Regions from separate parts of the Bradyrhizobium sp. SEMIA genome, predicted to be linked through region 2. Evidence: predicted binding sites of a transcription regulator. Region 2 holds the regulator's gene; each other region holds the start of a gene.

What was found. Region 2 encodes PhoB, which activates phosphate uptake and scavenging genes when phosphate is short. Its sites were predicted from a motif close to TGTCATNNANCTGTCAT; they were not measured.
Region 1: the regulator PhoB is predicted to act here: its motif matches at 4,044-4,060, upstream of ugpB (sn-glycerol-3-phosphate ABC transporter substrate-binding protein UgpB).
Region 3: the regulator PhoB is predicted to act here: its motif matches at 3,717-3,733, upstream of phnF (phosphonate metabolism transcriptional regulator PhnF).
Region 4: the regulator PhoB is predicted to act here: its motif matches at 1,577-1,593, upstream of FOM02_RS41365 (toxic anion resistance protein).

Annotation. Positions count from the first base shown of each region.
Region 1 is NZ_CP046601.1:5,012,201-5,018,170, reverse strand. It holds partial or broken gene aroA (3-phosphoshikimate 1-carboxyvinyltransferase) at 1-83, opposite strand, end outside; gene FOM02_RS24510 (TIGR02300 family protein) at 253-660, shown strand; tRNA gene FOM02_RS24505 (tRNA-Ala) at 752-827, shown strand; gene FOM02_RS24500 (GIY-YIG nuclease family protein) at 1,042-1,269, shown strand; gene FOM02_RS24495 (MarR family winged helix-turn-helix transcriptional regulator) at 1,273-1,731, opposite strand; gene FOM02_RS24490 (organic hydroperoxide resistance protein) at 1,888-2,313, shown strand; gene FOM02_RS24485 (CaiB/BaiF CoA transferase family protein) at 2,491-3,693, shown strand; gene ugpB (sn-glycerol-3-phosphate ABC transporter substrate-binding protein UgpB) at 4,115-5,431, shown strand; gene ugpA (sn-glycerol-3-phosphate ABC transporter permease UgpA) at 5,481-5,970, shown strand, end outside.
Region 2 is NZ_CP046601.1:8,928,086-8,934,055, reverse strand. It holds gene pstC (phosphate ABC transporter permease subunit PstC) at 1-658, shown strand, start outside; gene pstA (phosphate ABC transporter permease PstA) at 660-1,505, shown strand; gene pstB (phosphate ABC transporter ATP-binding protein PstB) at 1,502-2,320, shown strand; gene phoU (phosphate signaling complex protein PhoU) at 2,332-3,048, shown strand; gene phoB (phosphate regulon transcriptional regulator PhoB) at 3,071-3,778, shown strand; gene FOM02_RS42735 (GcrA family cell cycle regulator) at 3,883-4,395, opposite strand; gene FOM02_RS42730 (aspartate aminotransferase family protein) at 4,850-5,970, shown strand, end outside.
Region 3 is NZ_CP046601.1:6,823,361-6,829,330, forward strand. It holds gene phnC (phosphonate ABC transporter ATP-binding protein) at 1-16, shown strand, start outside; gene phnD (phosphonate ABC transporter substrate-binding protein) at 82-1,017, shown strand; gene phnE (phosphonate ABC transporter, permease protein PhnE) at 1,098-1,982, shown strand; gene phnE (phosphonate ABC transporter, permease protein PhnE) at 2,009-2,824, shown strand; gene phnF (phosphonate metabolism transcriptional regulator PhnF) at 2,954-3,682, opposite strand; gene phnG (phosphonate C-P lyase system protein PhnG) at 3,803-4,267, shown strand; gene phnH (phosphonate C-P lyase system protein PhnH) at 4,272-4,880, shown strand; partial or broken gene FOM02_RS32925 (carbon-phosphorus lyase complex subunit PhnI) at 4,884-5,970, shown strand, end outside.
Region 4 is NZ_CP046601.1:8,639,398-8,645,367, forward strand. It holds gene FOM02_RS41360 (tannase/feruloyl esterase family alpha/beta hydrolase) at 1-1,352, opposite strand, end outside; gene FOM02_RS41365 (toxic anion resistance protein) at 1,663-2,721, shown strand; gene FOM02_RS41370 (vWA domain-containing protein) at 2,787-4,373, shown strand; gene FOM02_RS41375 (5-bromo-4-chloroindolyl phosphate hydrolysis family protein) at 4,374-5,030, shown strand; gene FOM02_RS41380 (hypothetical protein) at 5,030-5,970, shown strand, end outside.

The DNA.
Region 1 (5,970 bases), 3.9 Mb from region 2:
TTGTCCCCGGGCACCCGTACTTTCCCGGTCAGTGGACCGCTGGCGCGCGACCGAAGGGGCGTCGGCTTGTCGGAATGGGTCACGTTATGTCCTTGGATTGGCCCGAAATATCCCTGCGGGGCTCGCGGGGCAGGTACCACATGGTCTCCCCGCCGTCACGGGCATGTCTTTCTCCCGTAATGCGCTATTGACAGCGGGCCGCCAACTAGCCAAGTGAAGCACCGCTTTTCAGACATTCCCAGGATTCCTGCCGTGGCCAAGTCCGAACTCGGAACCAAACGTATTTGCCCGACCACGGGCAAGAAGTTCTACGACCTCAACAAGAATCCGGTGATCTCGCCCTATACCGGCGAAGTGGTTCCGATCGCCCCGGTTGCCCCTGCTCGCGCGCCCCGTGGCGCAGAAGCCCGCAGCATGGCCCAGGACACCGCGCCGGAGCCGGCCGAAGCCGAAGAGATGGTCTCCCTCGAGGAGGCCGATGCCGAGGAGAACACCGGCAAGGTCAAGGCCGTGGTGCCCGAATCGGAGGACGATATCGAGGTCGACGAGACCATCGATGACGACGATGACGATGATTCGACCTTCATTGCCGACGAAGAAGAGGGCGATGAGGACGTGACCGACATCATTGGTGATGTCGGAGGTGATGAAGAGACTTGAGATCAGCCCTGATCTGTGAAAAAGGGTGCACCGCGCGAGTCGCAAGGCTCGCCGGTCGGGAGTGATCCCCCAGGATCATCCCAGGACTTAAGGGGCCATAGCTCAGCTGGGAGAGCGCTTGCATGGCATGCAAGAGGTCGGCGGTTCGATCCCGCCTGGCTCCACCACGCTTCGCCCTTCGGGCTACGCGTGGCGCAGCCACGACGGAGCCTGAAGGGCGAAGCGTGGTGTCCGGCGTAGCCCGAAGGGCGAAGACGGACAGGTGACATTCCCGATCAAACTATCGACGATCCAGTTGGAAGCCGCCAATATAGCGCGCTGGCTTGTTCGGGCTACGCGTGGCGCAGCCACGACGGAGCCTGAAGGGCGTGGTACGTCTACATCATCCAAAGCATCGAATTCCCCGATGAGGAATACATCGGCGCGACCGAGAATTTGAAGCGACGGCTTCCTGAGCACAATGCCGGTAAATCGGCTCACACCGCCAAGTTCAAGCCATGGAAGCTGATCTGGTACTGCGCTTTTCCCGACAAGATGAAGGCCTTGGCATTCGAGAAATATCTCAAGTCACACTCAGGCCGCGCTTTCTCGAAAAAACGGCTCTGCTAACCCCTACTCCCCGATTACCGCATTCAGCCGGTCCCTCAGCGCGACGATCTCGTCCTTCATTGCGACCAGCTCCGACACCGAGCAGTCCGACGCTGCCAGGATCGACTGCGGCACGCTGCGCGCCTTGTCCTTCAGCGCGTGGCCCTGCGGCGTCAGGGCGATCAGCACTTGCCGCTCGTCCTCGCTGGAGCGGGTGCGTCTGACGAGATGCGCGGCCTCTAGCCGCTTCAGGAGCGGCGTCAGCGTGCCCGAATCCAGGAACAGCTTCTCGCCGATGTCCTTGACCGGCACGTCGTCGCGCTCCCACAGCACCAACATCACCAGATATTGCGGATAGGTCAGTCCGAGCCGGTCGAGCAGCGGCTTGTAGACGCGGTTGAAGGCATGCGCGGCCGAATAGACCGCAAAGCAGATCTGATTGTCGAGGCGCTGCGGGTCCAGCGCCGGTATCTTCCGAGGCATAACGAATCTCACGAGGTTTTTCCCATTCTGGGGCCGGCCGGCGGCATATTCAATTGCGGACAATTAAATGTGAGGCCGCGTAATTTCAATTGCGCACAATCTAATTGTCTGCGATATGGACCGGGTCCTAACCCGGAACCCCCAAGGGAGACGAAAATGTCCGTAAACGTCCTCTACAAGACCAGCGCAAAAGCCACCGGCGGCCGCGACGGCCATGCTGCGACCCTCGACGGCGCGCTCGACGTCAAGCTGACCACGCCGAAGGAGCTCGGGGGTGGCGGCGGCGCCGGCAACAATCCCGAGCAGCTGTTCGCGGCCGGCTATGCCGCCTGCTTCATCGGCGCGATGAAGTTCGTGGCCTCGCAGGGCGGCCCGAAGGTTCCGGCTGACGCCTCCGTCACCTCGACCGTCGGCATCGGCCCGCGCTCCGAGGGCGGCTTCGGCCTCGACATCGACCTCGCCGTCTCGCTCCCGGGCCTTGCCCGTGCGGAGGCCGAGGCGCTGGTCGCGAAGGCGCACCAGGTGTGTCCGTACTCCAATGCCACGCGCGGCAATGTCGACGTTCGCCTGACGGTCGTCTGATCCAATGGCGGATTGGCTGGCCCGGGATCCCCCTCGGGCCGGCCGCTTCCGCTTGATTTGCCACCCCGCGGGATTGCCGCGCGGCAGTGCATGCGGCCCTACGCCCGGCGCCATTGCTGGCGCAAACAAACCTCGCTAGGCCTGTGATCAAACGACCGACACAGGGGAAGCGAAGGCATGACTGAAGCAGCATTGGGCGCAATGAGCGGACTGCGCGTCATCGATCTCACGCGCGTGCTCGGCGGTCCCTACTGCACCCAGATCCTCGCCGACCACGGCGCCGACGTGATCAAGGTCGAGCCGCCCGCAGGCGACGAGGTGCGCGAATGGGGCCCTCCCTTCCACGAGGAGGATGCGGCCTATTTCGTCGGCATCAACCGCAACAAGCGTTCAATCGGCCTCGACCTCGCCTCCGAGGGCGGCCGAACCGTGCTGCTCAAGATGCTGGAGACGGCCGACGTCCTGATCGAGAATTTCAAGCCGGGCACGCTGGAGAAATGGGGCATCGGCAACGAGGTCTTGCGCGAAAAATTCCCGCGCCTCGTGCATTGCCGGATCTGCGGCTTCGGCGCCGACGGCCCGCGCGGCGGCAATCCCGGCTATGACGCCATCATCCAGGCCATGACCGGCATGATCGCGGCGACGGGATCGCCCGAGAGCGGACCGATGCGGATCGGCGTGCCGCTGGTCGACATCACCACCGGGCTTTATGCCGCGATCGGCATCCTGATGGCGCTCTCCGAGCGGCAGCGCTCCGGCAAGGGCCAGTTCCTGGAAACGACGCTGTACGAGACCGGGCTTGCCATCATGCATCCGCACACCGCGAACTATTTCATGCATGGCAAGCCGCCATCGCTCACCGGCAACGAGCACCCGAACCTCGTGCCTTACGCGATCTTCCCGACCAAGACCGACAACATCTTCATCGGCGTCGGCAATGACGGCACCTTCCGCAAGCTCGCCAAGGAGATCGGCAAGCCCGAGCTCGGCACCGATCCGCGCTTTGCCCGCAACAAGGACCGCATCGCCAACCGCGAGGCGCTGCGCGCCGAGCTGGCCGCGGTGTTCAGCCAGCACGAGGCCGAGCCGCTGTGCAATCGCCTGCTTGCGGCCGGCCTGCCCGCAGGTCCCGTGCAGAAGATCGACCAGGCGTTGACCAACCCGCATACGATCGCGCGCGGCGATGTCATCGAGAAGGACTGGTACAAAGGCGTCGCCTCGCCGATCCGGCTCGATCGCAGCAAGCCAAGCCTGCGCCGCGTGCCGCCGAAATTCAGCCAGCACGCGGCCGAGGTGCTGGGCGAGTTCGGCTATTCCAAGTCCGAGATCGACGCGATGGTCGAGAAGGGCACCGTCTGCGGCCCCGAGCGGAAACGCTAGCGCAAGCTGAGATCAAGCGCATTTGCACGTCGCAATGGCGGTGCGCTCCCTCCCCCGCTTGCGGGGGAGGGTTGGGGAGAGGGTGTCTCCGCAGTGAGACTCCCCCAGAGGATGGAGCCCTCACCCGGATCGCTTCGCGATCTCCCGCAAGCGGGAGAGGCTAAGGGAGCCCGGAGCCGCATCCGTTCTACCCAACTCCATTCCGCGCTGACGGTGCTCTCCTTCCCTCATCATCCAATGCCGCACTGCGGCGCGAGGCGTGCATGCGCACCGGCCGTCCGTGGCGCGTTCGCCTATTTGACGACTTCCCTTTTGGCCGCGCTTGCTGCTTTCGTTTCTCCCGCTTACACAGTCATGTGAACGTCATATGGCGCTGCTAGCGCAAGCGCCTCTTCATTGACGGGCAAGGGAGGTTTTCTTGATGGCTCTTCGACACTTTGGCGCGGCTGCCGCTATTGCAGTCACGGTTGGCATGACGGCTTCGCCGGCCCTGGCCGTGACGGAAATCCAGTGGTGGCACGCGATGACCGGCGCCAACAACGACGTCATCGTCAAGCTCGCCAACGACTTCAACGCCGCGCAGAGCGACTACAAGGTGATCCCGACCTACAAGGGCAACTACGCCGACACGATGAACGCCGGCATCGCCGCGTTCCGCGCCGGCAACGCCCCGCACATCATGCAGGTGTTCGAGGTCGGCACCGCCACCATGATGGCCGCGACCGGCGCCGTGAAGCCGGTCTACAAGCTGATGGCCGAGACCGGCGAGAAGTTCGATCCCAAGGCCTACCTGCCCGCGATCACCGGCTACTACTCGACCTCGAAGGGTGAGATGCTGTCGTTCCCCTTCAACTCGTCGTCGACCGTGATGTGGGTCAACCTCGACGAGCTGAAGAAGGCCAATGTCGAGATCCCCAAGACCTGGCCCGAAGTGTTCGAGGCCGGCAAAAAGCTGAAGGCCGCCGGTCACGACACCTGCGGCTTCTCGGGCTCCTGGGTCACCTGGGTCAATCTCGAGCAGCTCTCGGCCTGGCACAACACGCCGCTCTCCAGCAAGGCCAACGGCCTCGACGGCTTCGACACCGTGCTCGAATTCAACGGCCCGCTCCAGGTCAAGCATCTCGAAAACCTGGTCGAACTGCAGAAGACCAAGGTCTACGACTATGCCGGCCGCACCAACACCGGCGAAGGCCGCTTCACCTCGGGCGAATGCCCGATCTACCTGACCTCGTCGGCGTTCTTCGGCAACGTCAAGGCGCAGGCCAAGTTCGCCTTCACCGCGGTGCCGATGCCCTATTATCCCGACGTCAAGGGCGCACCGCAGAACTCGATCATCGGCGGCGCCTCGCTCTGGGTCATGGGCGGCAAGTCGGCCGACGAATACAAGGGCGTCGCGAAGTTCCTGACCTTCCTCTCGGACACCGATCGTCAGGTCTACATCCACAAGGCCTCGGGCTATCTGCCGATCACCAAGGCGGCCTATGAGAAGGCCAAGGCGGAGGGCTTCTACAAGGATCAGCCCTATCTCGAGACCCCGCTGCTCGAGCTGACCAACAAGGAGCCGACCGAGAATTCGCGCGGCCTGCGCCTCGGCAACATGGTTCAGCTGCGTGACGTCTGGTCGGAAGAGATCGAGCAGGCGCTGGCCGGCAAGAAGACCGCCAAGCAGGCGCTCGATGCCGCCGTCGAACGCGGCAACACGATGCTGCGGCAATTCGAAAAGACCGCCGTAAAGTAAGGCGATCAGCGGCAGGCCGGTCGCCCGGCCTGCCGCTCCCCGGGGCATCATGCAAAAGCAAGCCATTTTCCAGTCAAAGCTATTGCCCTACGCGCTGGTTGCCCCGCAACTCGCGATCGTCCTGATTTTCTTCTACTGGCCGGCCCTGCAGGCGGTGATCCAGTCATTCCTGCTCCAGGACGCCTTCGGCCTGTCGTCGAGCTTCGTCTGGTTCGACAACTACATCGAGCTGTTCAAGGACCCCGCTTATTTCGCGGCGATCGTCCGGACCTTCTTCTTCTCGTTCGCCATCGCAATCTCGTCGCTGTCCTTCGCGCTGCTGCTCGCCGTGATGGCAGACAAGCCGCTGCGCGGCTCGATGCTCTACCGCACGCTGCTGATCTGGCCCTATGCGGTGGCGCCGCCGGTCGTCGGCGTGCTCTGGATCTTCATGCTGCATCCCTCGCTCGGCGTGCTCTCGCGCTACCTGCGCGGCCTCGGCATCGACTGGAATCCGCTGCTCGACGGCAACCAGGCCGCGGCGCTGGTCATCCTCGCCG
Region 2 (5,970 bases):
CTTCCTCACCGAGCTCTGCCCGCAATGGGCGCGCCGCCCGATCGGCATGGCGATCGAGCTGCTCGCCGGCATCCCCTCGATCATCTACGGCATGTGGGGCTTCTTCGTGCTGGGCCCGTTCCTGGCCAACACCTTCCAGCCGTTCATGATCAAGATCTTCGACGGCATCCCCGTGCTCGGCGCGATCTTCGCAGGTCCCCCGTCTTATCTCAGCCTGTTCAACGCCTCGCTGATCCTCGCCATCATGGTGCTGCCCTTCATCACCTCGATCTCGGTCGACGTGTTCAAGACGGTGCCGCCGGTGCTCAAGGAAGCCGCCTACGGCGTCGGCTGCACCACCTGGGAAGTCGTCCGCAGCGTCGTGATCCCCTACACCCGCGTCGGCGTCATCGGCGGCGTCATGCTGGCGCTCGGCCGCGCGCTCGGCGAGACCATGGCGGTGACCTTCATCATCGGCAACTCGTTCCGCATCTCCTCGTCGATCTTCGCCCCGGGCACCACGATCTCGGCGGCGATCGCGTCCGAGTTCGCCGAAAGCGACGGCCTGCACCAGTCCGGCCTGATCCTGCTCGGCCTCCTGCTGTTCGTGCTGACATTCTTCGTGCTCGCAGCCGCGCGCCTGATGCTGCTGCGTCTCGAAAAGAAAGCGGGGAAGTAACATGAACCCGATTTACGCACGCCGCCGCCGCATGGACATCGTCATCCGCGCGCTCTGCCTCGCCGCCGCCGCCTTCGGCGTCACCTGGCTCGCGCTGATCCTGCTGACGCTGTTCTACAACGGCCTGACCGGGCTCAACCTCCAGGTCTTCACCGAAAACACCCCGCCGCCCGGCTCGACCGAGGGCGGCCTACTCAACGCCATCGTCGGCTCGGTGATCATGACCGTGCTCGGCGTCGGCATCGGCGCGCCGCTCGGCATGTTCGCCGGTACCTATCTCGCCGAGTACGGCCGCAACGACAAGCTGACCTCGGTGATCCGCTTCATCAACGACATCCTGCTGTCGGCACCCTCGATCATCATCGGCCTGTTCATCTACGGCGCTGTGGTGGTGCCGATGCGCGGCTTCTCGGCGATCGCCGGCTGCCTCGCGCTCGCCGTGATCGTCATTCCGGTGGTGCTGCGCACGACTGAGGACATGCTGCTGCTGGTGCCGAACGCATTGCGCGAGGCGGCCTCCGCGCTCGGCCTGCCGCGTTCGCTGGTGATCAAGCGCATCGCCTATCGCGCCGCGCGCTCGGGCCTCATCACCGGCGTGATGCTGGCCACCGCCCGCGTCGCCGGCGAGACCGCGCCGCTGCTCTTCACCGCGCTGTCGAACCAGTTCTTCAGCCTGAGCCTGAACAAGACGATGGCCAACCTGCCGGTGACCATCAACAACTTCGTGCAGAGCCCCTACGCCTACTGGAAGCAGCTCGCCTGGAGCGGCGCCCTGCTGATCACGTTGACCGTGCTTGCCTTGAACATTGGCGCGCGCATCCTGAGCGCCGAGAGGACCGCAAAATGAGCGATATGTCAGTTACCGTCAGTACGCCCGTTCAGCACGGCTCGCAGCCGCTACCCGAAGCCCCGGCCAAGGTGACGGTGCGCAACCTCAACTTCTATTACGGCGAGCATCACGCGCTGAAGAACATCAACCTGACGCTCGGCACCAACCGCGTCACGGCGTTCATCGGCCCGTCGGGCTGCGGCAAGTCGACCCTGCTGCGCATCTTCAACCGGATGTACGACCTCTATCCGGGCCAGCGCGTCACCGGTCAGTTGATGCTCGACCAGACCAACATCCTCGACCCCAAGCTGGACCTCAACCTGCTGCGCGCCCGCGTTGGCATGGTGTTCCAGAAGCCGACGCCGTTCCCGATGACGATCTACGAGAACATCGCGTTCGGCATCCGCCTCTACGAGAAGATCTCGAAGTCCGAGATGGACGACCGCGTCGAGAAGGCGCTGCGCGGTGGCGCCCTCTGGAACGAGGTCAAGGACAAGCTCAACGCGTCCGGCCTGTCGCTCTCGGGCGGCCAGCAGCAGCGCCTCTGCATCGCCCGCACCGTCGCGGTGCGGCCCGAGGTGATCCTGTTCGACGAGCCCTGCTCGGCACTGGACCCGATCTCGACCGCCAAGGTCGAGGAGTTGATCCAGGAGCTGTCCGAGAACTACACGATCGCGATCGTCACCCACAACATGCAGCAGGCGGCCCGCGTCTCTGACAAGACCGCCTTCATGTATCTTGGCGAGCTGATCGAGTTCGACGACACCAGCAAGATCTTCACGTCGCCGAGCGATCGGCGGACGCAGGATTACATCACCGGCCGGTTCGGCTGAGGAGACGGGATATGGGTTCTGAACATACCGCAAAGGCCTTCGACACCGACCTCCAGGAGCTCACGCGCCTGGTCGCCGAGATGGGCGGCCTCGCCGAGCGCATGATAGTCGATTCCGTCGACGCGCTGATCCGCCGCGACGTCGCGCTCGGCCAGCGCGTGGTCGCGACCGACGCCGAGATCGACGCGCTCCAGAAGAAGATCGAGGAGCGCGCCGTTCTCACCATCGCCCGTCGCCAGCCGATGGCGGTGGACCTGCGCGAAATCGTCGGCGCGATGCGCGTCGCGACCGATCTCGAGCGCATCGGCGACCTCGCCAAGAACATGGGCAAGCGCGTCGCGGCGCTGGAGACGGACTTCCATCCGCTCAAGCTGTTCCGCGGCCTCGAGCACATGACCGACCTCGTGCAGCAGCAGGTTAAGTCGGTGCTGGACGCCTACGCCGCGCACGACCTGCCGGCGGCGATGGCGGTGTGGAAGGGCGACGAGGAAGTCGACGCCATCTGCACCTCGCTGTTCCGCGAGCTCCTCACCTACATGATGGAGGATCCGCGCAACATCTCGTTCTGCATCCACCTGATGTTCTGCGCCAAGAACATCGAGCGCATCGGTGACCATGCCACCAACATCGCCGAGACCGTGTTCTACATGATCGAGGGCCAGGCGATCACCGACAAGCGGCCGAAGGGTGACATGACGACCTTTGCCACAACGGTCCCGAATAGCTGAAGAGTCAAGGAGCGACGACACCATGGGCGCACGCATTATGGTGGTTGAAGACGAGGAAGCTCTCACCGAGCTGCTTCGCTACAACCTCGAAGGCGACGGCTATGACGTCGAGACGGTGATGCGCGGCGACGACGCCGACACCCGTCTCAAAGAACACATCCCCGACCTGATCGTGCTCGACTGGATGCTGCCGGGCCTCTCCGGCATCGAGCTGTGCCGGCGGCTGCGCACCCGCCCGGAGACCAAGCAGCTGCCGATCATCATGCTCACCGCGCGCGGCGAGGAGAGCGAGCGGGTGCGGGGGCTTGCGACCGGCGCCGACGATTACATCGTCAAGCCGTTCTCGGTGCCGGAGCTGCTGGCGCGCGTGAAGGGCCTGCTCAGGCGCGCAAGCCCGGAGCGGCTCGCCACCGTGCTCGCCTATGGCGACATCGAGCTCGACCGCGACAAGCGCCGCGTCGCGCGCTCGGGCCGGCCGATCGATCTCGGCCCGACCGAATATCGCCTGCTGGAGTTCTTCCTCGAGCATCCGGGCCGCGTGTTCTCGCGCGAGCAGCTGCTCGACAGCGTCTGGGGCCGTGACATCTACATCGACGAACGCACCGTCGACGTGCATATCGGCCGCCTGCGCAAGCTGCTCAATCTCGGTCGTGAGCAGGACCCGATCCGCACTGTCCGCGGCGCCGGCTACGCGCTCGACGACCGCTTTGCGAAGGCGGAGCAGACGTAAGAACGATTGCAAGCGAGCAAAATAAAAGCGCGCCAAGTGGCGCGCTTTTTTATGTCACGGGTCGTCCCGGTCGCGTGCCGGGACGATGTCGTTTGAAGCAGCGTTCAGCGCGTGCCGGGCTTTGCCGGCGCACGGCGACGATCCGCCGCCGGCTGGTAGGCGACGCGCGAGTGCTGCGCGCAATAGGGCAGGCCGGAAAGCGCCTTGCCGCCGCAGAAGAAGAAATCCGGGCTCGAGGGATCGCCGACCGGCCAGTGGCAGGTCGCCTCGTTCAGCTCCAGCAGCGACAGCCGCTGGCTCATCGGCACCACGTTATCGTAGGTGACCGGCTCGGCCTCCACCTCGACCTCGAAGGCCTGCGCCAGTGCGGTGTTGCCGCGCGAGATCGGACGGCTCACGCGCATCATGTGCTGCGCGGGGCGGGCCTTGCGCGGCCGGGGCGCTGCCGATGAGGGGCTCTTGGCGCGGCCGGACAGGCCGAGCCTGTGCACTTTGCCGATCACGGCATTGCGGGTCACATTGCCGAGCTCGGCCGCGATCTGGCTGGCCGAAAGTCCGGCCTCCCAGAGCTTCTTCAGCTGCTCGACGCGATCATCGGACCAGGTCAAAACCGTCATTGCACCCTTTCCCTCGCTGCCGGCCAGCCATCCTGGGGCCTCACAGCGAATGCCTAAGCCTTGAAAAACCCGTGCCGCCAGAATCCCTTAAGGCTCGCCGGGCACGCAGGATGCGCCCGAACGTTTACGCCGGTACATGAGGACTCTTGGGATCAGAACTGCTGCACGAGATGTCGTATCTGACAGTCCAAACGCTACAATATGGCGTGACTCGCGCGCAAGAGTCCGCCGACTCGCTTCCACATGTTCCGTGGTGAAAATCCCGCAAAATCGGCACCGCAAGACTACGGATTCAGCGTTTCCCGGGGCTTTCGGGCGGCATTGACACCCGTCTCACCAGGCATAAGATAGTCGCACGTGCCGCCCTTAAAAGGCGGCACGTTTCGTTTTCCGGGCCGGTCAATGGTGCGTTGCGCAATGCACTCAAGCCGTCCGCAACATCCAAGTGATCGTCATGACCAACAGCGCCGCGCCGCATTTGCTCCCCGTTTTCGCCAGGGCCGACCTCGGTTTCGAGCGCGGCGAAGGCTGCTGGCTGATCGCGACCAATGGCGAGCGCTATCTCGACTTCACTTCGGGCGTCGCGGTGAACGCGCTCGGCCATGCCCATCCCGCGCTGGTCAAGGCGTTGCAGGAGCAGGCGACGAAGCTGTGGCACATGTCGAACCTGTTCCAGAGCCCCGACGGCGAGAAGCTCGCCGCGCGCCTGTGCAGCGAGAGCTTTGCGGACTTCGTGTTCTTCTGCAATTCGGGCGCCGAAGCGCTGGAGGGCGTGATCAAGCTGGTCCGCCATCATCACTTCTCCAAGGGGCATCCGGAGCGCTACCGCATCATCACCTTCGAAGGCGCCTTCCACGGCCGCACGCTGGCAACACTGGCTGCAACGGGATCTGCAAAATATCTCGAAGGTTTCGGTCCGCCGATGGACGGCTTCGACCAGGTGCCGCATGGCGACATCGAGGCCGTGAAGAAGGCGATCGGCCCGCAGACCGCCGGCATCCTGATCGAGCCGATCCAGGGTGAGGGCGGCGTGCGTTCGTCGCCGCCCGCCTTCCTCAAGGCGTTGCGCCAGCTCTGCAACGAGAAGGGCCTGCTGCTCGCGTTTGACGAGGTGCAGACCGGCATGGGCCGCACCGGCGATCTGTTCGCGCATCGGCGCACCGGCGTGACGCCTGACGTGATGTCGCTGGCGAAAGCGCTCGGCGGCGGCTTCCCGATCGGCGCGGTGCTGGCGACCGCAGAGGCGGCCTCCGGCATGGGGCCCGGCTCGCACGGTTCGACCTTCGGCGGCAATCCGCTCGCGATCTCGGCTGCGAACGCCGTTCTCGACGTCATGCTCAAGCCCGGCTTCTTCGATCACGTGCAGAAGATGTCGCTGCTGCTCAAGCAGAAGCTCGCCTCCGTGATCGACCGTCATCCCGACGTCGTCAGCGAAGTGCGCGGCGAGGGGCTCCTGATCGGCATCAAGGCCGTGGTGCCCTCCGGCGATCTGGTCGCGGCGCTGCGCAACGAAAAATTGCTCACGGTCGGCGCCGGCGACAATGTCGTGCGTTTCCTGCCGCCTCTCATCGTCAC
Region 3 (5,970 bases), 2.1 Mb from region 2:
GGCTGCGGCGGCCTGAGCCGCGCCGCTTCCGTTATTGCCCAGTTTTTGCGTCAACCGATCCCAACCGATCAAGAGGGTATCATGATCACTCGCAGACTCATCCTTGCTGGCGCTGCCGCGCTCGCTTTCGCCTCGTCGGCCTCCGCCGAAGACTGGAAAGCCAAATATCCCGAGCTGACCTTCGCCGTTGTTCCGGCCGAGAACGCCTCCGGCGTCACCGAGCGCTGGACCCCGTTCGTGGAATATCTCTCGAAGCAGCTCGGCGTGAAGGTCACGCTGCGCATCGCCAACGACTACGCCGCCGTGATCGAAGGCCAGCGCGCCGGCAACATCCACATCGCCAGCTACGGCTCGGCTTCGTTCGCCCGCGCCCGCCTGACCGGCGTCAAGACCGACGCCTTCGCCAACGACATCAACGCCGACGGCTCGACCGGCTACTACTCGGTGTTCTTCGTCAAGGCGAGCAGCCCCTACAAGAAGGTCGACGACCTCAAGGGCAAGAACCTCGGCCTCGTCGACCCGAACTCGACCTCCGGCAACAACGTGCCGCGCTTCGAGCTCGACAAGATGGGCATCGTGGATGCCGACAGCTATTTCAGCAAGGTCGTCTTCACCGGTAGCCACGAGAACGCCATGCTGGCGCTGTCGCAGGGCACGGTCGATGTTGCCGCCAACCAGTGGACCAGCGACGACGATTCCACGCTGGCGCAGATGCTGACCAAGGGCATGCTGAAGAACGCCGATGGCTCGGCGATGAAGAAGGACGACTTCCGTATCATCCACAAGTCGGCGCCGATCATCAACGGCCCCTATGCCTACAACTCCGACCTGCCGGAAGACGCCAAGGCCGCGATCGCCAAGGCGTTCTTCGAGGCGCCGACCAAGGACAAGGCCGCGTTCGACCGTCTCTCCGACGGCCAGAAGAAGGGTTTTCATCCCGCCACCACCAAGGACTGGGATGGCACGATCGAACTGATCAAGTTCGTCGATGCGCTGCGTAAGAAGAAGGCGTCCTGAGCTTTCGGGACGAGCTACTCGAGCCGGGTCGACGGACCCGGCTCTTTCTCTTTTTTTGACCGACCACTGTTCCTGATCCGATGACCGTCGCGGTTTCGATCCTCCCCGAGCAGCAGCTCGCCGCGCTCAACGCGGCCTACCGTCAGGCGGTCGCACGCAAGCGGCTTCGCCTTCTGTTGGGAGTCGTGATCTTCGCCGCCGCGCTGGTTCTCGCCGCCATCGGCGCCGAGGTGAACCTGCGCACGCTGTTCACCTATTTCGGCAACTTCATCAGCTATTTCGACCGCATCCTCACGCTCGACAACGGCCAGCGGGTCTGGACCGATTTCGGCGAGTGGCTCTGGGGTTGGCGCAAATGGCTGAAGATGCTGGGCGAGACCCTGCTGATCTCCTATGTCGGCACGCTGATCGGCGCGACCTTCGCCTTTGGCCTGAACTTCTTCGCCGCTGAAAACACCTCGCCGTCGTCCTGGCTGCGCTTCGCGGTCCGCCGCCTGCTCGAATTCGCGCGCACTGTGCCCGGCATCGTGTTCGCGCTGGTCTTCGTGATCGCCTTCGGGCTCGGACCAATGGCCGGCGTGCTCGCGATCGCGATCCACTCCACCGGCGCGCTCGGCAAGCTGTTTTCCGAGATCGTCGAGAACGCCGACATGAAGCCGGTCGAAGGCATCCGCTCGACCGGCGCGAGCTGGCTCGCCTGCATGCGGTTTGCGATCCTGCCGCAGGTCACCGCGGGCTACGCCAGCTATGCGCTGCTGCGCTTCGAGATCAATGTCCGCGAGGCCTCGGTGATGGGTTTCGTCGGCGCCGGCGGCATCGGCCAGGAACTCGTCGTCGCAATCCGCAAGTTCTACTACTCCGACGTCAGCGCGATCCTGCTGTTCATCATCATCACCGTCTTCATCATCGACATCTCCACCGGCTGGCTGCGTGGCCGTCTGTTCGGCAGGGAGGCGCGGACGTGACGCCGCAGGAGGTCGATACGCGCGAGATGCGTGCGCGCTACCCCGACGTGTTCGACCGGCCGGCCTCGGCGCGGCTCGCGATGCCGGCGATGATCGTCGCGGCGTTCGCGATCCTGATTTACGGCCTCGTCGATCTCGATTTCTCGCCGTCGCGGTTCTTCGCAGGCCTGAGCCAGCTCGGCTGGATCAGCCTCATGATGATCCCGCCGGATCCGGGCTCCTCGCTGCCGATCTATCTGAAGGCGCTCGGCGAGACGCTCTCGATCGCGCTGCTCGGCACCACGCTGGCGGCAGTGTTCGCGCTGCCGGTCAGCCTGCTCGCCGCGCGCAACGTAATACCCTCGCAGATCCTGCGCTTTCCCGTGCGCCGCTTCCTCGATTCGATCCGCGGTGTCGATACGCTGATCTGGGCGCTGGTGTGGATCAACGTCGTCGGGCTCGGTCCGTTCGCCGGCGTGCTCGCCATCGCCGTGTCGGATTTCGGTGCGTTCGGAAAACTGTTCTCGGAAGCGATCGAGGGCGCCGACCAGAAGCAGGTCGAGGGCATCCGCGCCTCCGGCGGCAGCGCGCTGCACGAGATCCGTTTTGGTCTGTTGCCGCAGGTCCTGCCCGTGATCGCCGGCCAGGTGCTCTATTTCATCGAATCCAACACCCGCTCGGCCACCATCATCGGCATCGTCGGCGCCGGCGGCATCGGCCTCCAGCTCGCCGAGCAGATCCGCGTCCTGGAATGGCAGAAGGTATCGTTCCTGATCCTGATGATCCTGGTCGCCGTCGCCGCGATCGATTTCATCTCGGGCAAGCTTCGGTTTGCGATCATTGGGCGAAGGGCGGTCGCCTGAGCACAGGTGCCGTAGGGTGGGCAAAGCGAAGCGTGCCCACCACTTTTCGCGAATCTCGGAAAGATGGTGGGCACGGCGCGATCGCGCCTTTGCCCACCCTACGGGTCCGGTTTCGTGGAGAGAGACCCCCTACGACTCCACCAAGAACTCCACCCGCTCCGCCGCAAAGCGTGAGTGCTTGGTCACCAGCGGCTTACCGGCGAGATCGTGGTCGGTGGCGTCGACCACCAGGATCGGCCGGCCCAGCGGCAGATCCAGCCGCGCCGCATCGGTGGCATCGACGATGCCGGCGGTGATCCGCGTCGCGCCGCGGCGATAGTCGCGCACGCCAAAATGCTCGAGCAGCTTCGTCATCGAGCGCGTTTCGGCGAACACCTCGCCGGCGCCGGGAAACAACTCCGCTGACAGCCAGGTGGTGGAGACGCAGATCGGCGTGCGGTCGGCGAGCCGGATCGCCTCGATCCGCACCAATGGCGCGCCGGTCTTCAATCCCAGCTCGCGCGCCAGCTCCCGCGTCGCGACGTCATCGGTCGCCTCGATCAGGCGGCCATGCGGCTCGCGGCCGTCAGCGCCGACGATCTCGGAGAAGCGCGTGCGCGAGCGCAAGGGATAAGCGAGCTTCTGCGCCTCGACATAGGTTCCGCTGCCGCGCTCGGCTCGCACCAGGCCACGCTCGGCAAGCGCCGCCAGCGCCCGCCGCACGGTGTGGCGGTTCACGCGATAGGTTTCGGCGATCTCGATCTCGCCCGGCAGTTTGTCGCCGGCCGCAAAGCGGCCGTCGGCAATGCCGCGTTCGATGCCATCGGCAACGAGGCGCCACAGCGCGACGCCCGAGGAGGCGGTGTCCTGCATACTCATGTCGCTGGAAAGCCTACTCCAGAAATCACACGTTTGTCACGAAACAGTCATGGCGCTTCCGTATCAAGTTGTCTATTATCATAGACAACTTGGATTCGGCAAGTTGTGTCGAAAAGCTCGGTGGATCAGGTGACCCAGCACAACAACCAGCAAGCCCAGCGCAAGGCCGCGATGGCCGTGCTGGCGCATGCGGAGGCGGGCGAGATCGCCGCCCGCCTCCGCGCTATCGCACTGCCCGATCATCAGGATCTGCGCACGCCGGAGAATGGTCTCGTGATGCTGCGCGGTCGGATCGGTGGCGACGGCGCGCCGTTCAATCTCGGCGAAGCCACGGTGTCGCGTGCTGCGGTGCGGCTTACGAGCGGCGAGGTCGGCTTCGGCTATACGCTCGGGCGCGATGGCGAGAAGGCGCGGCTGATCGCGCTGTGCGATGCGCTGGTGCAGTCGCGGGATTTCGGCGCCGCCGTCGAGCGCGACGTAATCGCGCCGTTGCGCGAGCAGCTTATGGTCGAGCGCAAGCAGGTGGCGGCGGAGACCGCCGCGACGAAGGTTGATTTCTACACCATGGTGCGCGGTGAGGGGTGAGGTCATGACCACGATTGCGGAATTGCCGCCGGGGTTCGCCGACAAGGTGTTGTCGGCGCAATCGACCTTTCGCTCGGTGATGGACGCGATGGCGCGGCCGGGCTCGGTCCAGCGTATCGTGCCGATGGCGGGCGCGCCCGACATGATGATGCGCGGCACCGCCGCGATCGCGCTCACGCTGTTCGATCACGACACGCCGCTCTGGCTCGATGCGCGGATCTCGGAAAGCTCTGACGTCACGAAATGGCTGAAGTTCCACACCGGCGCGCCGGTGATCCAGGATTCCTCGATCGCGAGCTTCGCGCTGATCAGCGACGGTGTCCTGCTGCCGGCGCTGGAGCGCTTCGCGCTCGGCACCAATGAATATCCGGATCGTTCGACCACGGTGATCATCCAGGTCGAGAGTCTCGATGCCGGCCGCGGCTTCGAGCTGCGCGGCCCCGGCATCGACGGCGTCGCGACGCTCCAGGCCTCGATCAAGCCGGCCGATTTGTTCGAGCGTCTGAAGTTCAACGAGACGCTGTTTCCGCGCGGCATCGACGTGGTGCTGGTCGCCGATGATGCCGTGGTTGCGATCCCGCGCACGACGCGTGTCGCGAACAAGGGAAGCTGAAGCATGTATGTCGCAGTCAAAGGCGGCGAACGCGCCATCGAGAACGCCCATCGCCTGCTCGCCAATGCCAGGCGCGGCGATCAAAGCGTTCCGGAGGTCACCCTCGACCAGATCTCGGAGCAGCTCGGCCTCGCCGTCGACCGTGTCATGAGCGAGGGCTCGCTCTATGACCGCGAGCTCGCGGCGCTCGCGATCAAGCAGGCCCGCGGCGATCTGATCGAGGCGATCTTCCTGGTCCGCGCCTTCCGCGCCACCTTGCCGCGCTTCGGTACGAGCGAGCCGGTCGATACCGGCGCCATGCGCGTGCAGCGGCGGGTGTCCTCGACCTTCAAGGACATCCCCGGCGGCCAGATCTTAGGGCCGACCTTCGACTATACCCACCGCCTGCTCGATCCCACGCTCGCCGAAGGCTTCGTGCCGGAGCGCCCGCGACGGCCGAAGCCTCGAGCGCGGCGACGCCGCGCGTGACCGACATTCTCGGCCGCGACGGGCTGATCGAATCCTCGCCGCAGGCCGAGGAGGGCGCCAGCGTGGGCGATCTCACCCGCGAGCCGCTGAACTTTCCGGCTGATCGCGATCTGCGCCTGCAAAACCTCGCGCGCGGCGATGAGGGCTTCCTGCTGGCGATGGGCTATTCGACGCAGCGCGGCTATGGCCGCAACCATCCCTTCGCCGGCGAGATCCGCTTCGGCGAGGTCGAGGTCGAATTCTTCGCGGAGGACATCGGCTTCGCGGTGCCGCTCGGCTCGATCGAGCTCACGGAGTGCCAGATGGTCAACCAGTTCAAGGGCTCTGCGACGGAAGCGCCGTGCTTCACCCGCGGCTATGGCCTTGCCTTCGGCCAGAGCGAGCGCAAGACCATGTCGATGGCGCTGGTCGACCGCGCGCTGCGCGCCCGCGAGCTCGGAGAAGAGGCCGTGGCCCCCGCGCAAGATGAAGAATTCGTGATGTCGCATTCGGACAACGTCCAGGCGACCGGCTTCGTCGAGCATCTGAAGCTGCCGCATTACGTCGACTTCCAGTCCGAGCTCGGCCTGCTCCGCAAGCTGCGCAAGGAATTCGCTGATGCCAACGCGCCCGATGCCATGAA
Region 4 (5,970 bases), 290 kb from region 2:
CCGGCATAGGGACTCTGCGCGTAGTCGGCCATGTGCTCGAGCATGATCAGCCGGCCGCCCCGCGCGCGAAAGCGGCTCAGATCAGGATCGGTCGAGTCCATCAGGCTGGAGACCTCGAGCAGCCGCGCCTTGTGGTCCTCCACCTTGTAGGTCGCGACGTCGAGCTTGGGATCGCGCGCGAACACATATTGAATGCCGCCGGCGCCGTAGATCCAGGCGATGCCGTTGTTGGGTGCAGGCGGCTGTGCCGGCGGCGCGGTGCCGAGCCACCACGCGGTCCAGCCGCCGGTCGGCCCGATGGCAGGCGTGTCCTCGCCTGAGATACCCCAACCCGGATAATCGTCGAGCTCGTTGGCCAGCGCGAACGGGAATTTGTAGGTCCCATGCAGCGTGTGCACCGCCTTGACCTGCGGCTCGGTGAGGCATTGATCGCCCGTCTTGCCGGCCTCACAGCGCAGCGTCTCGACCTTGAAGGCGGCCTTGCAGGCGACGGGATCCCGCACCAGCGCATTGCCAGCGCCATCGGCCTTGTCGCAAGCCGTCCGCACCGCATCGGCGACGAGCTTGACCTGCGCCGGGTTGATCCAGCCCTCGCCCATGGTCGCAAGGCCCGAACGCGTGCCGGCATGCTGCAAGCCGACCCAGTTGATGACGGGCACGCGCGAAAAGATGCCGTCGAAATCGTCGGGATAGCGCTGCGCCATGGTGAGGCCCTCGCGGCCCCCTTCGGACGAGCCCATGAAGTACATCTTCTCCGGCTTCTTGCCATAAGCGCGCTGCATCAGCGCGATGGCGGCGTCACGCACCTTCTTGTAGGCGCGGTGCGCGAAGTTCTCGAAGGCTTCGTCGTTCAGCGCGAACAGCTGCGGCGGCTCGCCCGGCTTGGATTCGTGGCCTGAATCGGTGCCGTAGGTGACGAAGCCGCGCGCCAGCGGCGACGGCTTGTCGAAAGGATAGGCCGGCGGCAGGCTGAGGCCCGTGATCAGCACGCCGTTGAAGCCGCCGCCGCCATATTGCAGCGAGCGGCCGTTCCATTCGACCGGGAGATTGACCTGGAATTTGATCGGCGGCGCCTTGGGATCGACCGGATCGATACGGCCGAGCACCTTGCAGAAGGCGGGATTGGCCGGCGTGATGCGCCCCGACGGCGTCGGTCCGCGCTCGGCCAGGGCGAGCTGCGATGGCGCCAGCGATGTCGCGGAATCGATCTTCACGACATCCGTCCCGCCGGTGAGCCCCTTGCAGACCGTGTCCGCATCCTCCGCCAGCGTCGCCGCCGAGCCGGCGCTTGCACCCATTACGGCCGCAGCACCGGCGAGCCACGCACACAGCTTCGCAATCTTGCGCGCCATCGTTTCCATCCCCACTGTCTTGATATCGTTCAGCCGATAGGCCGACCAATTCAATGCAACTGACCGCCCCCCGTCAATTGCCACAGCCTGAACCAATCGCGCCAAGGAAGATCGCGGCCTGCCTACCGGAGCGCGCGCCGCCGTCCTAACGAATTGAAGCCAATGTGAAATTTTGTCCCACCACCGAACTCGGACGGCCTGTGCACCGACCAAGTCCACAGGGCTGTCATCAATCTGTCAGACGAGCCGGGCTTTCCTGCCCAAGCGGCAGGTCGAGATCCTGGCTGCGGCACGAACCAAGGAGCAAATGGTGAGCGAAACCATCAATGTCCCGGCACTTCCGACCGACGCATCCGCGGTCGCGCGGATCAAGTCCGAGATCGACATTTCGGATCGCTCGCGCCTCGTCACGTTTGGCGAGCGGGCCCAGCGCTCGGTGGTCGAGTTCGCCGACCGCATCCTCGCCCAGACCCAGAACCGCGAGCTCGGCGCCACCGGCAAGCTGCTGACTGATATCCTCGGCAAGGCGCGCGGGCTCGATCCGGCCGATCTCAAGGACAAGGGCTTTCTCACCCGCCTGTTCTCGTCGGCGGAGGCGCGGTTGCGCCGCTTCACCGAGCAGTTCAACGACGTCGCCTCGCAGGTCGACCGCGTCTGCGTCGAGCTCGACCGCAACAAGGAGGTCCTGCGCCGCGACATCGCCCTGCTCGACGATCTCTACGAGCAGACAAGGGGTGCGCTCGGTCAGCTCGACATGCACATCGCCGCCGGCAAGGCGTTCACCGAGGAATTCCGCGGCGGCAAGCTCATCGAGATGGAGCGAAACGCGAAGGCGCAAGGCGCCGGCAGCGATGCCATGCTCGCCGCGCAGACCTATCAGGATGCGCTCCAGGCGCTCGACCGGCTCGAGAAGCGCGTGTTCTATTTGCAGCAGGCGCGCCAGATCGGCATCCAGCAGCTGCCACAGATCCGCATCGTCCAGTCCGGCGACGAGACGCTGATCGAGAATTTGCAGGCAACCACCGAGCTGACCATCCCGGTGTGGAAGCAGAAGATGATCCTGCTGCTCGGCCTCAACCGGCAGAAGTCGGCGCTGGAGCTGCAGAAGACGGTCACGGATGCGACCAACGAGATGATGCGCCAAGCTTCCGAGATGATGAAGACCCAGGCGATCGAGATCGAGAAGCAGTCGCAGCGCGGCATCGTCGACATCCAGACCCTGGAGAAGACCAACCGCGACCTGATCGACACCATCTCCGGCGTGCTCACCGTGCAGGAGCAGGGCCGCACCAAGCGCGCCGAGATCGAGCAGCGGATGTCGCAGCTGACGGATGAGTTGAAGACCGCGATCGCGAAGGCTGCGCCTTGATGCGTGCGTTGTAGCGGTTTCTCCATGAAGCTTCTGCATAAGGGCTGCTGCATGAAGGCTCGCGCATGAGGATTTTCGGTTTCCTGCGGCGTTCGTTGGCGTTGCTCGCCGTGCCTTTGATGGCCGCACTGCTGTCGGGCTGCGGCGGGCCGGGGCCGCAATTCACCATCCTCTCGGGCTCGGAGAACGACATCCTCGAGCCGCTGGTGCAGGAGTTCTGCAAGTCGCGCAACGCGACCTGCACCATGCGCTATCAGGGTTCGCTCGACATCGCCCTCGCGCTGAAAGCCGGCGATCCCGGCACCGATGCCGTGTGGCCGGCCGCCTCGATCTGGATCGACATGTTCGACACCACGCGGCGCGTGAAGATGGTCAAGTCGATCGTGCAGATGCCGGTCATTCTCGGCGTGCGCCGCTCCAAGGCGCAGGAGCTGGGCTGGATCGGCGCCAAGGTGACCGCCAAGGACATCCTCGCCGCCGTCGAGGCCGGCAAGCTGAAATTCCTGATGACGTCGGCGACGCAATCGAATTCGGGAGCCGCCGCCTATCTTGCAATGCTCGCGGCGGGGATCGGCAAGCCCGATCTGATCGAGGCCGGCGATCTCGACAAGCCCGAGGTGCTGGCGACGGCACGCGGACTCTTGAAGGGCGTCGAGCGCAGCGCCGGCTCCAGCGGCTGGCTCGCCGACCTCTACCGCGACGGCGAGCGCAGCGGCGCGCATTACCAGGCGATCTGGAACTATGAGGCGGTCATCAAGGAGACCAACGACAAGCTGATCGCCGACAATCACGAGCCGCTCTACGCGATCTATCCCGCCGATGGCGTGGCGGTCGCCGATTCGCCGCTCGGCTTCGTCGACCGTGGCCGCGGCAAGGAGGTCGAGAGCTTCTTCACCGACCTCCAGGCGTTCCTGCTCAATGGCGATACGCAAGGCAAGATCGCCAAGACCGGCCGGCGCGTCGAGATCGGCCGCGCCACGCCGCTTGCCGCGGACCCGAAGACCAATCTCGATCCGTCGCGTCCCGTGACCGTGATCCGTCCGCCGGAGCCGGCGGTGATCCAGAAAGCGCTGCTGATCTACCAGGAAGCGCTGCGCCGGCCCTCGCTGACCGCGCTCTGCCTCGACGTCTCCGGCAGCATGCAGGGCCCGGGCGAGACCCAATTGCTCGATGCCATACGCTTCCTGCTCACGCCGGCACGCACGCGCGAGGTGCTGGTGCAGTGGACGAAGTCGGACGAGATCCTGGTGCTGCCGTTCAGCGATCACATCCTCTGGACGGCGCGGGCCACCGGCGACGAGAACGAGCAGACCGGCCTGCTCGCCCGCGCGCTCGAACTGCGCGCCGGCGGCGGCACCGACTTCTATACCTGTGCCGCGCAGGCGCTCGCCTTGATGAAGCCGCGGCTCGCCGACGGCCAGCATCTGCCGGCCATCGTCATCATGACCGACGGCAAGAGTCAGGGATATATGTCGACATTCGAGTCGGCCTGGCGTGCGGACGGTCATCGCGTGCCGGTGTTCGGCGTGACGTTCGGCTCCGAGGTCGACCGGGGCCAGCTCGACAATCTGGCGAAGCTGACCGGAGGCCGCGTGTTCGACGGCAGCAAGAGTCTCACCGACGCGTTCCGCGCCGTACGAGGGTACAACTGAATGGCCGCAATGCCGTCCGGGCTTGGCTGGATCGCGGGTGGGGTGACAGCCGCAGCGCTGTTGCCGTCGCTGGCGATCGGGCTCGGCATGCCGTTCCTGATCGCACTCGCGATCAGCGCGGTCGCCGGCGGCGGCATCGTCGTGGCGCTGGCGCCGCGGAACCGCTTCGCCGCGCTCGAAGCTAGCGGCATTGCGCGCGGCAAGATCGAGTTTGCAAACGAGCTGCTGGCCGAAGCCGAGCCGCTCGCCGAGCGGATGGAATATACCGCATCCGCGATCCGCACCCGCGCGGTCGCCGATCGCATCCGTCATCTCGTGCAGATCGCCCGCGACATTTTTGCGGCGATCGAGAGCGATCCCTTGCGGCTTGACCGGGTGCGCCGGTTCCTGACCTACTATCTGCCGCGCGCGGCCGAGATCGCAGAGGCCTACCGTTCGCTCGAGAAGAGCGCCGTGCCCGACACCGCGCGGCTCGCCGCCACGGGCGACATGATCGAGCGGCTCGACGGCGCCTTCACCCGCTATGCCGCCAATCTGAGGGACGCCGACCTCGACAAGCTTGATATCGAGCTGAAACTGCTCAAAAGCTCGCTCGACGAGGACATCGGCCCGACGCCGCCGGCAGCTCCAGTTGAGACCAAGAGAGGAACGCCCTGATGGCTATCTCGCGCCGCGCCTTCGGCATCGGCCTCGTCGCTGCGAGTGCAGCGGCGACCGGCGGCTATGTTTATCTGCGCGAGCATCCTGAAATTGCCGGCCGCTTCGGCGAAGCCAAGCGGCTGTTCGGCTTTGCCGGCGGTGAGAAGGAGGGGTTTCTGGCCAACGCCCGGGTCAAGAACACGCTGGAGCGCCGTTTCGGCCTCGTCCTCGACGGCCGCCGTGCCGGCTCGGTGGAAATGGTGCGCGAGCGCGCGCTGCTCGACCAGAAGCCGCAATTTTTGTGGCCGTCATCTTCGGTGCTCGTAGAAGTCGCACGATCCTCGGGTGTGAAAATCACGCGCGACCAGGTGATCTTCAACTCGCCGATCGTGCTGTATTCCTGGGATCGCATCGCCGACGGCCTGGTCAAGGGCGGCATCGCGCAGCCCGCCGGCGGGCCGCGCTACACGGTGGATTTGTCGAAGCTGCTCAAGGCCATCATCGCCGGCGAGAACTGGTCGGCGATCGGCGTCGCCGATCTGTTCGGTCGCGCCCGCGTGGTCTGCACCGATCCGAACAAGTCCAACTCCGGCTTCATGTTCGCCGGTCTTGCCGCGAGTCTGCTGTCCGGCGACGTGGTGATGCCCGAGACTTTAAGCAGAATCGACGGCGATGTCGCCACCGTGTTCCGCCGCATGGGCTTCAAGCCGCCGTCATCAGGCAAATTGTTCGACGATTATGTCGCAGGCGGCGCGGGCGCGCAGCCGCTGATCGTCGGCTACGAGAACCAGCTGGTCGAATGGGTGCTCCAGGACGCCGACCGCTGGAAACGGCTCGAGGCTAATGCGCCGGCCAAGCCCGTCATCCTCTATCCGCAGCCCACCGTGTTCTCGGCCCATCCGCTGATCAGCATCGAGCGCCAGGCCGACGACCTCATCGAGGCCCTGATCAGCGAGAG